Regions from separate parts of the Streptomyces sp. NPDC002889 genome, predicted to be linked through region 1. Evidence: riboswitches for the same ligand, from Rfam matches in the RefSeq annotation. Region 1 holds a riboswitch; the other holds the start of a gene.
The links. Region 1 has a riboswitch for glycine ahead of gcvP (aminomethyl-transferring glycine dehydrogenase). Riboswitches for the same ligand answer to the same signal wherever they lie in the genome.
Positions count from the first base shown of each region.

Region 2: it holds a riboswitch for glycine, as region 1 does, so the genes downstream of both, gcvT (glycine cleavage system aminomethyltransferase GcvT) here and gcvP (aminomethyl-transferring glycine dehydrogenase) in region 1, are expected to answer to the same signal.

Region 1 covers NZ_JBIAPT010000014.1:9,601-14,654, reverse strand. Annotated here, with positions in the region: gene ACFYWI_RS21710 (hypothetical protein) at 1-216, shown strand, start outside; gene ACFYWI_RS21705 (DUF5999 family protein) at 514-711, shown strand; gene gcvP (aminomethyl-transferring glycine dehydrogenase) at 798-3,683, opposite strand; glycine riboswitch at 3,862-3,958, opposite strand; gene ACFYWI_RS21695 (PRC-barrel domain-containing protein) at 4,072-4,455, shown strand; gene ACFYWI_RS21690 (DNA polymerase IV) at 4,365-5,054, opposite strand, start outside.
Region 2 covers NZ_JBIAPT010000001.1:322,240-327,293, reverse strand. Annotated here, with positions in the region: gene ACFYWI_RS01455 (enhanced serine sensitivity protein SseB C-terminal domain-containing protein) at 1-202, opposite strand, end outside; gene ACFYWI_RS01450 (enhanced serine sensitivity protein SseB) at 435-1,205, opposite strand; gene ACFYWI_RS01445 (AAA family ATPase) at 1,643-2,308, opposite strand; glycine riboswitch at 2,493-2,590, shown strand; gene gcvT (glycine cleavage system aminomethyltransferase GcvT) at 2,742-3,869, shown strand; gene gcvH (glycine cleavage system protein GcvH) at 3,928-4,302, shown strand; gene glyA (serine hydroxymethyltransferase) at 4,326-5,054, shown strand, end outside.

The DNA.
Region 1 (5,054 bases):
CTGTCCATCCCGGAGCTCTATATGCTCACGCTCTGGCTCCATAGCGACACGGAAAGTGACGCATCGGCCGGCACGCCCCGGCCGACGGACGTGCTGGTGCCACTGGCGCCGGCACCGCCGGGCATCGCCGCACATCTGCCCCACCTCGTCGCCGACCTGCTGCCGGTGATGACGCTGCGTCTGAGCCCCGCCCCATTACTCGGCACGCCGGCCTGACGGCCCGCTGAGCAGCCTACTTCGCGCCCCGCGTCCACCCCCGGACGCGGGGCGCACGCCTGCCCGCCCGGACTAGCCCGTCCGGGTCACTCAGAACCACCCGAAAGGACAGCCTGTTGAACTGAACCGTCCGCGCGGGTGATACGTCATCAACCAGTAAGAACTGCTGCCGTGAAATCCCTGCGGATCGACGCCCGTGGGGCAACACTGGGATCGGACCGACAGATACGGGGGGCGGCCATGAACACCTCATCAAGCCGCAGGACACTCACCACATCGCAGCGAAAGAACCCACCCATGTGCCAGCACCAGCCAGCCTGCCCGACATCCGACTCAGCCGACCGGGAGGCGGCCCGCCTGATGGCGCACCACCCGGAACAGGGATGGAGCCTGCTGTGCAACGGGGTTCTGCTCTTCGAGGACACAGGTGAGCTGCTGCCGGACGGACAGATCATCGCGCCGCACCGGCCGCGGCAGGCCATGACCGCCGCCTAGGACGGCCGGTACGACGAGGGGCCGGCCCGGAGGTTTCCCCCGCACCGGCCCCGACACATGTGCGCGCTCGTACGCGCGCCGGCGCGTCAGTTGTCGTACTCGTCCAGCGGCGGGCAGGAGCAGACGAGGTTGCGGTCACCGAACGCGCCGTCGATCCGTCGCACCGGCGGCCAGTACTTGTCCGCAGTGCTCACGCCGGCCGGGAAGACCGCCTCGTCGCGGCTGTAGGCGTGCTGCCAGTCACCGCCGAGCGCGGACGCCGTGTGCGGCGCGTTGCGCAGCGGGTTGTCGTCGGCGGGCCACTCGCCGGACGCCACCTTCTCGATCTCGCCACGGATCGCGATCATCGTGTCGCAGAAGCGGTCGAGCTCGGTCAGGTCCTCGCTCTCGGTGGGCTCGATCATCAGCGTGCCGGCCACCGGGAACGACATCGTCGGGGCGTGGAAACCGTAGTCGATGAGCCGCTTGGCGATGTCGTCGACGCTGACCCCGGTCGCCTTGGACAGCGGACGCAGGTCGACGATGCACTCGTGCGCGACCAGACCGGCCGGCCCGGTGTAGAGCACCGGGTAGTGCGGCTCAAGGCGCTTGGCGATGTAGTTGGCCGCCAGCACCGCGACCTGGGTCGCGCGCTTGAGGCCCTCGCCACCCATGAGGCGTACGTACGCCCAGGAGATCGGCAGGATGCCGGCGGAGCCCCACGGGGCGGCCGAGATGGGGCCGACGCCCGTCTCGGGGCCCGCGCTGGGCTGAAGGGGGTGGTTGGGCAGGTACGGGGCGAGGTGGGCGCGCACGCCCACCGGTCCCACGCCCGGACCGCCGCCGCCGTGCGGGATGCAGAAGGTCTTGTGCAGGTTGAGGTGGGAGACGTCGCCGCCGAACTTGCCCGGCTTGGCGAGACCGACCAGCGCATTGAGGTTGGCACCGTCGACATACACCTGGCCGCCGGCCTCGTGCACCTGCGCGCAGATGTCGGCGACATGCTCCTCGAACACGCCGTGCGTGGACGGGTAGGTGATCATCAGGACCGACAGTTCGTCGCGGTACTGCTCGATCTTGGCACGCAGGTCCTCGACGTCGACCTCCCCGTCGTCGGCGGTCCTGACCACCACGACCCTCATTCCTGCCATCACGGCGCTGGCGGCGTTGGTGCCGTGCGCGGACGACGGGATGAGACAGACGGTGCGCTGCTCATCACCGTTGGCACGGTGGTAGGCGCGTACGGCCAGCAGGCCGGCGAGCTCGCCCTGCGATCCGGCGTTGGGCTGGATGGACACCTTGTCGTAGCCCGTGACCTCGGAGAGACGCTCCTCCAGCTCGCGGATCAGGGTGAGATAGCCCTGTGCCTGCTCCACGGGAGCGAAGGGGTGGATCTGGCCGAACTCCGGCCAGGTCACCGGCTCCATCTCGGTGGTCGCGTTCAGCTTCATCGTGCAGGAGCCGAGCGGGATCATGCCCCGGTCCAGCGCATAGTCACGGTCGGCGAGGCGGCGCAGGTAGCGCAGCATCGCGGTCTCGGAGCGGTGCTGGTGGAAGACCGCGTGGGCGAGGTAGTCGTCGCTGCGCAGCACCGTGGCAGGCAGCGCCTCGGCATTGGAGGCGTCGAGCGCGTCGATGTCACCGCGCACCCCGAAGGCCGCCCAGACGGCGGCCAGCTGCGTACGGCCGGTGGTCTCGTCGCACGCGATGGAGACCTGGTCGGCGTCGACGAGGTGCAGGTTGACCCCGTCCTCGCGGGCGGCGGCCACGACGTCCGCGGCCTTGCCCGGCACCCGGACGGTCAGCGTGTCGAAGTACGACCCGTGCACGACCTCCACGCCGCCGGCCCGCAGACCTTCGGCGAGGAGGGTCGCGTAGCGGTGGGTCCGCCGCGCGATCGTCCGCAGGCCGTCGGGGCCGTGGTACACGGCGTACATGCCCGCCATCACGGCGAGCAGCACCTGGGCGGTGCAGATGTTGCTGGTGGCCTTCTCGCGGCGGATGTGCTGCTCGCGGGTCTGCAGGGCGAGGCGATAGGCCTTGTTGCCGTCCGCGTCCACGGAGACGCCGACAAGGCGGCCGGGCAGGCTGCGCGCGAACTTGTCGCGGACGGCCATGTAGCCGGCGTGCGGGCCGCCGAAGCCCATCGGGACGCCGAAGCGCTGAGTCGTGCCGACCGCGATGTCCGCACCGAGCTCGCCGGGCGAGGTGAGCAGGGTCAGCGCCAGCAGGTCGGCGGCGACCGTGACGATCGCACCGAGCTCGTGTGCCTGCTCGACGACCGGCCTCAGGTCCCGTACGGCACCGGAGGCGCCCGGGTACTGGAGCAGAACGCCGAAGACACCGCGCCCGGCGATCTCGGCGGGGATGCCCTGACTGAGGTCGGCGACGACGACCTCGACGCCGGTCGGCTCGGCACGGGTCTCGATCACGGCGATGGTCTGCGGCAGGGCGTCGGCGTCGACCAGGAAGACGCCGTCCTTGACCTTGCCGACCCGACGGGCCAGAGACATGGCCTCGGCGGCCGCGGTGGCCTCGTCGAGCAGCGAGGCGCCGGAGGTGGGCAGACCGGTCAGGTCGGCCACCACGGTCTGGAAGTTCAGCAGCGCCTCGAGGCGGCCCTGTGAGATCTCCGGCTGATAGGGCGTGTAGGCCGTGTACCAGGCCGGGTTCTCCATGACGTTGCGCAGGATGACCGGCGGAGTGAAGGTGCCGTAGTAGCCGAGCCCGATCATCGGAGCGAGCACCTTGTTGCGGTCGGCGAGCGCGCGCAGCTCGGCGAGCACCTCGGCCTCGGTGCGAGCGTCGGGGAGGTCGAGTGCCTCGGTGCTCTTGATCACATCCGGCACGGCGGCGGCGGTCAGCTCGTCGAGCGAGCCGTAGCCGACCTGCGCGAGCATCTTCGCCTGCGCCTCGGCGTCGGGCCCGATGTGACGCTGCTCGAAGGGAATGCCCCGCTCCAGCTGGGTAAGCGGAATCCGGTTGGCGGTCATGTGGGAGGCCTCCTGGTCTTGCACGACCTACGAGGGGCATCGCGGCGCGGATGCCCGGACGGCCTCCCCCTCTGTCATCTCAACCTGAGAGCTTCACCGGAACGCCCTGAGGCGGCCCGGCTTTCACCGTCGGTGAGAGCGGATGCCGTCCGACGCCCGCCCTGCTTTCCAGAGTGACCTCGTCCGTGCGGTACAGGGGCCTGAGAGATTCCGGGGAGGATTTGCTCCTTCGGCGCCGCCGGCACTTTCACCGGGGACTCTCCCGCACAGGGTCAACAGCCGATGTCAGCGTACCAGCGCGCCCCCTCGCCGATCGCTCAAGTGGCCGACACCCGTAATGTGCACTTCTGTAGTGCTTACAGAGCAGTTGCGACCTGTTGGAGGGACCGTGCAGACCGACATCGATCCGCGCAGCCTGATCGGCCGCAAGGCGTTCGACAGCAACGGCACCAAGATCGGCACCGTTGACGAGGTGTACCTGGACGATGCCACCGGAATTCCCGAATGGGCGGCCGTCCGCACGGGCCTGTTCGGCCGCGATGCCTTCGTCCCTCTGGAGCCCAGCAAGGTCGTCGACAACGCCCTCCGCGTGCCCTACGAGCGCGCACTGATCAAGGACGCCCCCGACTTCGGGGTCGGCCGCCATCTATCGCCCGAGCAGGAGCTGCAGCTCTACCACCACTACGGACTCGACATCTCCGGGCCGCCCGAGACGCCTGCTCCCTCCTCGGGTGACCGGACCTTCGGCCGTGTCCGTGGCCAGGAGGACTGAGGCGCCTCACTCCCGGGCGCGGGCGGTGCCACCAGCGGCAGCGGATCCGAGGGCTCCAGCTCGGGGTCGTCGATCCGGAACGTGCGCACCCGCCCCGGCCGCGATCCGGGCTCCTCGAAACGGACGGTGACCCTGCCGACGCCGCTGCCCTGCACCCAGCCCGCCCCGTACACCGCGTGCCGCACATCGTGGCCGGCCGGCCAGCGCCGCTCGGCGGGGAGCCCGGGCCCGGTTCCGGGTATGCCGGCGGCATGGTCCCCGTCGTGCCCCTGCGCCTCGCCCAGGCCCGCCACCGACGCCTCCTGATGCCCGTCGCTGCCCGCCTCGGCCCCCGCTGCTCCGGCGTGCTCCTCTGCGGCGGCCTGGGCGAACAGATCTTCCTGGGTGTAGTCCGTGAGCCCCGTGACACCGACCCCCAGCAGCCGCACTCCCCCGGTGGTGTCCACGGCCTCCAGCAGCCGTCCCGCCGTCTCCCGCACCACCCCGGCATCGTCCGTGGGGCCGCGCAGCGTCTCCGAACGCGTGAGCGTCGAGAAGTCGTACCGCCGCACCTTCAGCACGATCGTCCGCCCCGAGTGGCCGGAAGCCCGCAGCCGCCG
Region 2 (5,054 bases), on a different contig from region 1:
AGCCGACGCCGTCGACCTCCATGTTTCCGTACTGGGCATCGGGCGATCCGGACTGCCCGTGCCACAGGAGCATCCAGATCCGGCCGCCCGCCGGGTCGGCGAGTGCGTGCAGCAGTGCCTCGTACGCGTCATAGCGTCCGGGTGTCACCTGGCGCAGCATGTGCTCGACCTGCCCGGTCGCCGCGGTGCCTGACGCGCTCACCCTGGTTCCGCCCCTCTTGAAGTCCTCTGCGATCCGACATTCGGCACAGCCATCCGGTCAGGCGGCCATGAAACCAGCTTAATCGGCCGTCCTGGCACCTACTTGACGGCAGTGCCTTTCTCTCGGATCAGGCCGGACACTGAGCGGGTCTGGTGCTGGGGGCACCTCCCGAGCCCGAAGGCTGTGGGGAGCGTGCCAGGGCACGCGAGCCCGGAAGATCCGAAAAGAGGCCCTAGGCGTGCCGGCGTCGGTAGAAGGGCCGCACCCGCTCCAGCATCCAATCGGCTACGGGGTCCTGCGCTATGTCCAGCAGGACGAGGTTGACCGGCCAGCTCACCTGTACCCGGCCCAGCGCACGGCCGAGCGCGTCCATCGGGGCGTTGCGGTCGGAGCCCTCGAAGGAGGAGACCTGGACACCGATGAAGAGGGCCGGGGCGTCGCCTTCGACGGAGGCGAGGGCGCGGCGGGCGCTGAGCACGACGCCGATGGCCTCGAACTCGCCGGCCGCGGCGGCAAGGAAGTCGACAGGCTCCTCCTGCCAGTCCGGCTCGTACAGCCGCACCCGGCCACCGGTCGCGGGCCCTTCCAGGGCGGTGCGGCCCAGGCGGCACAACTCGGCGACGGCGGGCGGGGGCAGCGGAGCGCCGACGGTGCCGCCGGGGTTCACGGCGATGCCGAGCTGCGGAGGCAGTCCGCGGGCGAACTCCTGGGCGGGAGCGACGGTGAAGGGCATATGGCTGCCGACGCAGGCGAGGAACTGCTGCTCGGAGCTGAAGACGGGGACGTAGGGTGCGCCGTCGATCTCCATGGTGGGCAGATCGAGATTCGGACTGCCGGGGCCGCCGCCGTTGGGAAGCGGGATCCAGATCAGGCTGCGGCCGAGTACCTCGACCAGCCGCCCGCCGGCGGCGGGATTGCCGAGCGAGGCGCCGAGCACCTCTTCCAGCTCATTGCCCGGCCAGCCGCTGTACGGGTGCGGGTGGGCGTGCTGCGAAAGCTCCATGCGCGTGTCCTTCTCCCCCGGTCCTCCCCCGCCAATCCCGGGGGTCGCGCCCCCGACCTTAACGCCGCGGGCACGATACGTGCCGAGGCGTCCGGGCCCCGGACCTCAGCATGGCCCGTCCGTCGCGGAGCCGGCCGAGGGCCGTCCGTTCGGCGAGCACGCCGCAGCGCGCCTGCCAACGGGTCCGGGCACCCGACATGGGCCCGGTCGCCCGCCGGGCCCGGCACGGCCCCACGAGCCCGGGCCGGGCAGGGCCCCGCGTCGCCCGAGCCGTCGCCGAACGGGCCGAGGGCCCTCCGATCGCCCCCGCACAACCGCAGCGCATGGGCCCTTCTCGCCCGGCAGCGCCCGGGCTACCGGGCCGGGCCCGCCCGGCCGAGGAGCGCACGGCGCAGGCATGCCGGGCCCGGCGTCGCGCGGCGGGCCCGCGCAGGGCCTTACTTCTCCGTGAATCCGAGACGCGCCAGCGTGCCCGCCGCCTCGCGGTCCAGCAGTACCGCCGAGGTGCAGCCGGCCGGGAGTCGGCCGGACTGCGCGGCGGTGAGGAGGCGGGAGACCGCCCGGCGGTGGCGGGCGAAGGCGTAGCCGGAGACGCCGCGGCCGCGCTCGCGCTGACCCGCGCGGGCGACCTGCGGAGTGACGTCGAGCAGGACCAGATGCAGCCCGGTCCCGCGTCTGCGCACCTCGCGGGCGATCCAGCGCCGCACCCAGGCCTGGGTGCCGCAGTCGTGGACGACGACGCTCCTGCCCGAGCGCAGCGCGCGCCGCAGGCCCGCGTAGTGGGCGATCCGGACGAAAGGGCGGTACAGGGCGTACGGCAGCAGGCGCGGCATCAGGGCATCCCACCGGTCCCGGGTGTCCTGCGAGTCGATCCCGAGGCCGCGCGCGGCCCGGTGGATCAGCGTGGACTTTCCACTGCCCGGCAGTCCGGAGACGACCACCACGTCACCGGCGGCAAAGACGAGGCTGTGCGGGCTGCGCCCCGAGCGGTCCCTCAGGTCGCGCAGTACCGGCGCGGGCGCCCCTGCCAGGCGAGCGGGCATGCCCGGCTGAGCGGGCACCCCCGTGGTCGTGGCATACGCACCGGACGGCTGCATCGTCATCACCCTCCCCCATGTCGGGTTCATCCACACCCTTGCCCATGAAGCGTAAAGAAATGGTAATGCCGCTCAACCTATTTACCGCTGTGCGACACCCCGGGCCCGACGGCGACGCGCTCCCGGGTCACCTGTCCCACTCTTCCCCGATGCGTGCAATGATGTGCGCGCCAACTGCATACCGGCCGCTTGAATCCGCGCGGGAGAGTCCCGGCCACCTGGTGTGGCGGGCGCCGAAGGAGCAAGTTCCTCCCTTGAATCTCTCAGGCCCCGTACCGCGTGCGATGAGGCAGATCTGAAAAGCGAGCCGCTGTCGAGTGGCTCCACCCAAGGTGCAAGTCACGACTACCCGTTCCGCGTAGTCGAGGCGAACCTCTCAGGTTCCGATGACAGATGGGGAGGATTGTCCTCGCCTGGCCATGCCCTGGGAGCCACATCTATGAGCAACGCCCCCCGTCTCACCTCTCTCGATGCCCTGCACCGCTCGCTGGGCGCGACCATGACCGACTTCGCGGGCTGGGACATGCCGCTTCGGTACGGGAGTGAGCGCGACGAGCACAACGCCGTCCGCACCAAGGCCGGCCTCTTCGACCTCTCCCATATGGGGGAGATCACCGTCACCGGCCCGCAGGCCGCCGAGCTCCTCGACTTCGCGCTGGTCGGCAACATCGGCTCCGTCGGGGTCGGCCGGGCCCGCTACACGATGATCTGCCAGGAGGACGGCGGGATCGTCGACGACCTGATCGTCTACCGCCTCGGCGAGACCGAGTACATGGTCGTCGCCAACGCGGGCAACGCGCAGATCGTCCTGGACGCCGTGACCGAGCGCGCGGAGGGCTTCGACGCCGAGGTCCGCGACGACCGTGACGCGTACGCGCTGATCGCCGTCCAGGGCCCGGAGTCCCCCGGCATCCTGAAGTCGCTGACGGATGCCGATCTGGACGGACTGAAGTACTACGCGGGCCTGCCCGGCACCGTCGCCGGCATCCCGGCGCTGATCGCCCGCACCGGCTACACCGGCGAGGACGGCTTCGAGCTGTTCGTCGAGCCGCAGCACGCCGAGAAGCTCTGGCAGGCGCTGACCGAGGCGGGAGCCCCGGCCGGTCTGATCCCGTGCGGTCTTTCCTGCCGCGACACGCTGCGCCTGGAGGCGGGCATGCCGCTGTACGGGCATGAGCTGACCACCGCCCTGACGCCGTTCGACGCGGGTCTCGGCCGGGTCGTGAAGTTCGAGAAGGAGGGCGACTTCGTGGGCCGCGAGGCCCTCCGGGCCGCCGCCGAGCGCGCCGCCGCCAGCCCGCCGCGCAAGCTGGTCGGCCTGATCGCCGAGGGCCGCCGCGTCCCGCGCGCCGGGATGGCTGTCGTTGCCGTGGGCGGAGCCGACGCCCCGGTGATCGGCGAGGTCACCTCTGGGGCCCCGAGCCCCACCCTCGGCAAGCCGATCGCCATCGCTTATGTGGACGCGGCACACGCCGAGCCCGGCACGCCGGGTGTCGGTGTGGACATCCGCGGAACACACGAGCCGTACGAGGTCGTCGCGCTGCCGTTCTACAAGCGCCAGAAGTGATCGTCCGCACCCTCTCTTCGTTCACCAGCACTCCCCCGCGTACAGGAGAATTCAGGTCATGAGCAACCCCCAGCAGCTGCGCTACAGCAAGGAGCACGAGTGGCTGTCGGCCGCCGAGGACGGCGTGTCGACGGTCGGCATCACGGAGCACGCGGCCAACGCGCTCGGCGACGTGGTGTACGTCCAGCTCCCCGAGGTCGGCGACACCGTGACCGCGGGTGAGACCTGCGGCGAGCTGGAGTCCACCAAGTCGGTCAGCGACCTGTACTCCCCCGTCTCCGGTGAGGTCACCGAGGCCAACGAGGACGTCGTCAACGACCCGTCGCTGGTGAACTCCGCCCCGTTCGAGGGCGGTTGGCTCTTCAAGGTGCGCGTCAGCGAGGAGCCGAAGGACCTGCTCTCCGCGGACGAGTACACCGACTTCGCCAGCTGACCACGACCCCTAGGGACCGAGTGATGTCGATTCTCAACACCCCTCTCCATGAGCTGGACCCGGACGTCGCCGCCGCTGTCGACGCCGAGCTCCACCGTCAGCAGTCCACCCTCGAGATGATCGCCTCGGAGAATTTCGCCCCGGTCGCGGTCATGGAGGCCCAGGGCTCCGTCCTCACCAACAAGTACGCCGAGGGCTACCCGGGCCGCCGTTACTACGGCGGCTGTGAGCACGTCGACGTGGTCGAGCAGATCGCTATCGACCGCATCAAGGAGCTCTTCGGGGCCGAGCACGCCAACGTGCAGCCGCACTCCGGCGCGCAGGCGAACGCGGCCGCGATGTTCGCCCTGCTCAAGCCGGGCGACACGATCATGGGCCTGAACCTGGCCCACGGCGGCCACCTGACCCACGGCATGAAGATCAACTTCTCCGGCAAGCTCTACAACGTGGTCCCGTACCACGTCGACGACCAGACCGGTCAGGTCGACATGGCCGAGGTCGAGCGCCTCGCCAAGGAGTCCAAGCCGAAGCTGATCGTGGCCGGCTGGTCCGCGTACCCGCGCCAGCTGGACTTCGCGGCGTTCCGCCGGATCGCCGACGAGGTCGGTGCGTACCTGATGGTCGACATGGCCCACTTCGCGGGTCTGGTCGCCGCCGGTCTGCACCCCAACCCGGTGCCGCACGCCCATGTCGTGACCACCACCACGCACAAGACCCTCGGTGGTCCGCGCGGCGGTGTGATCCTGTCCACG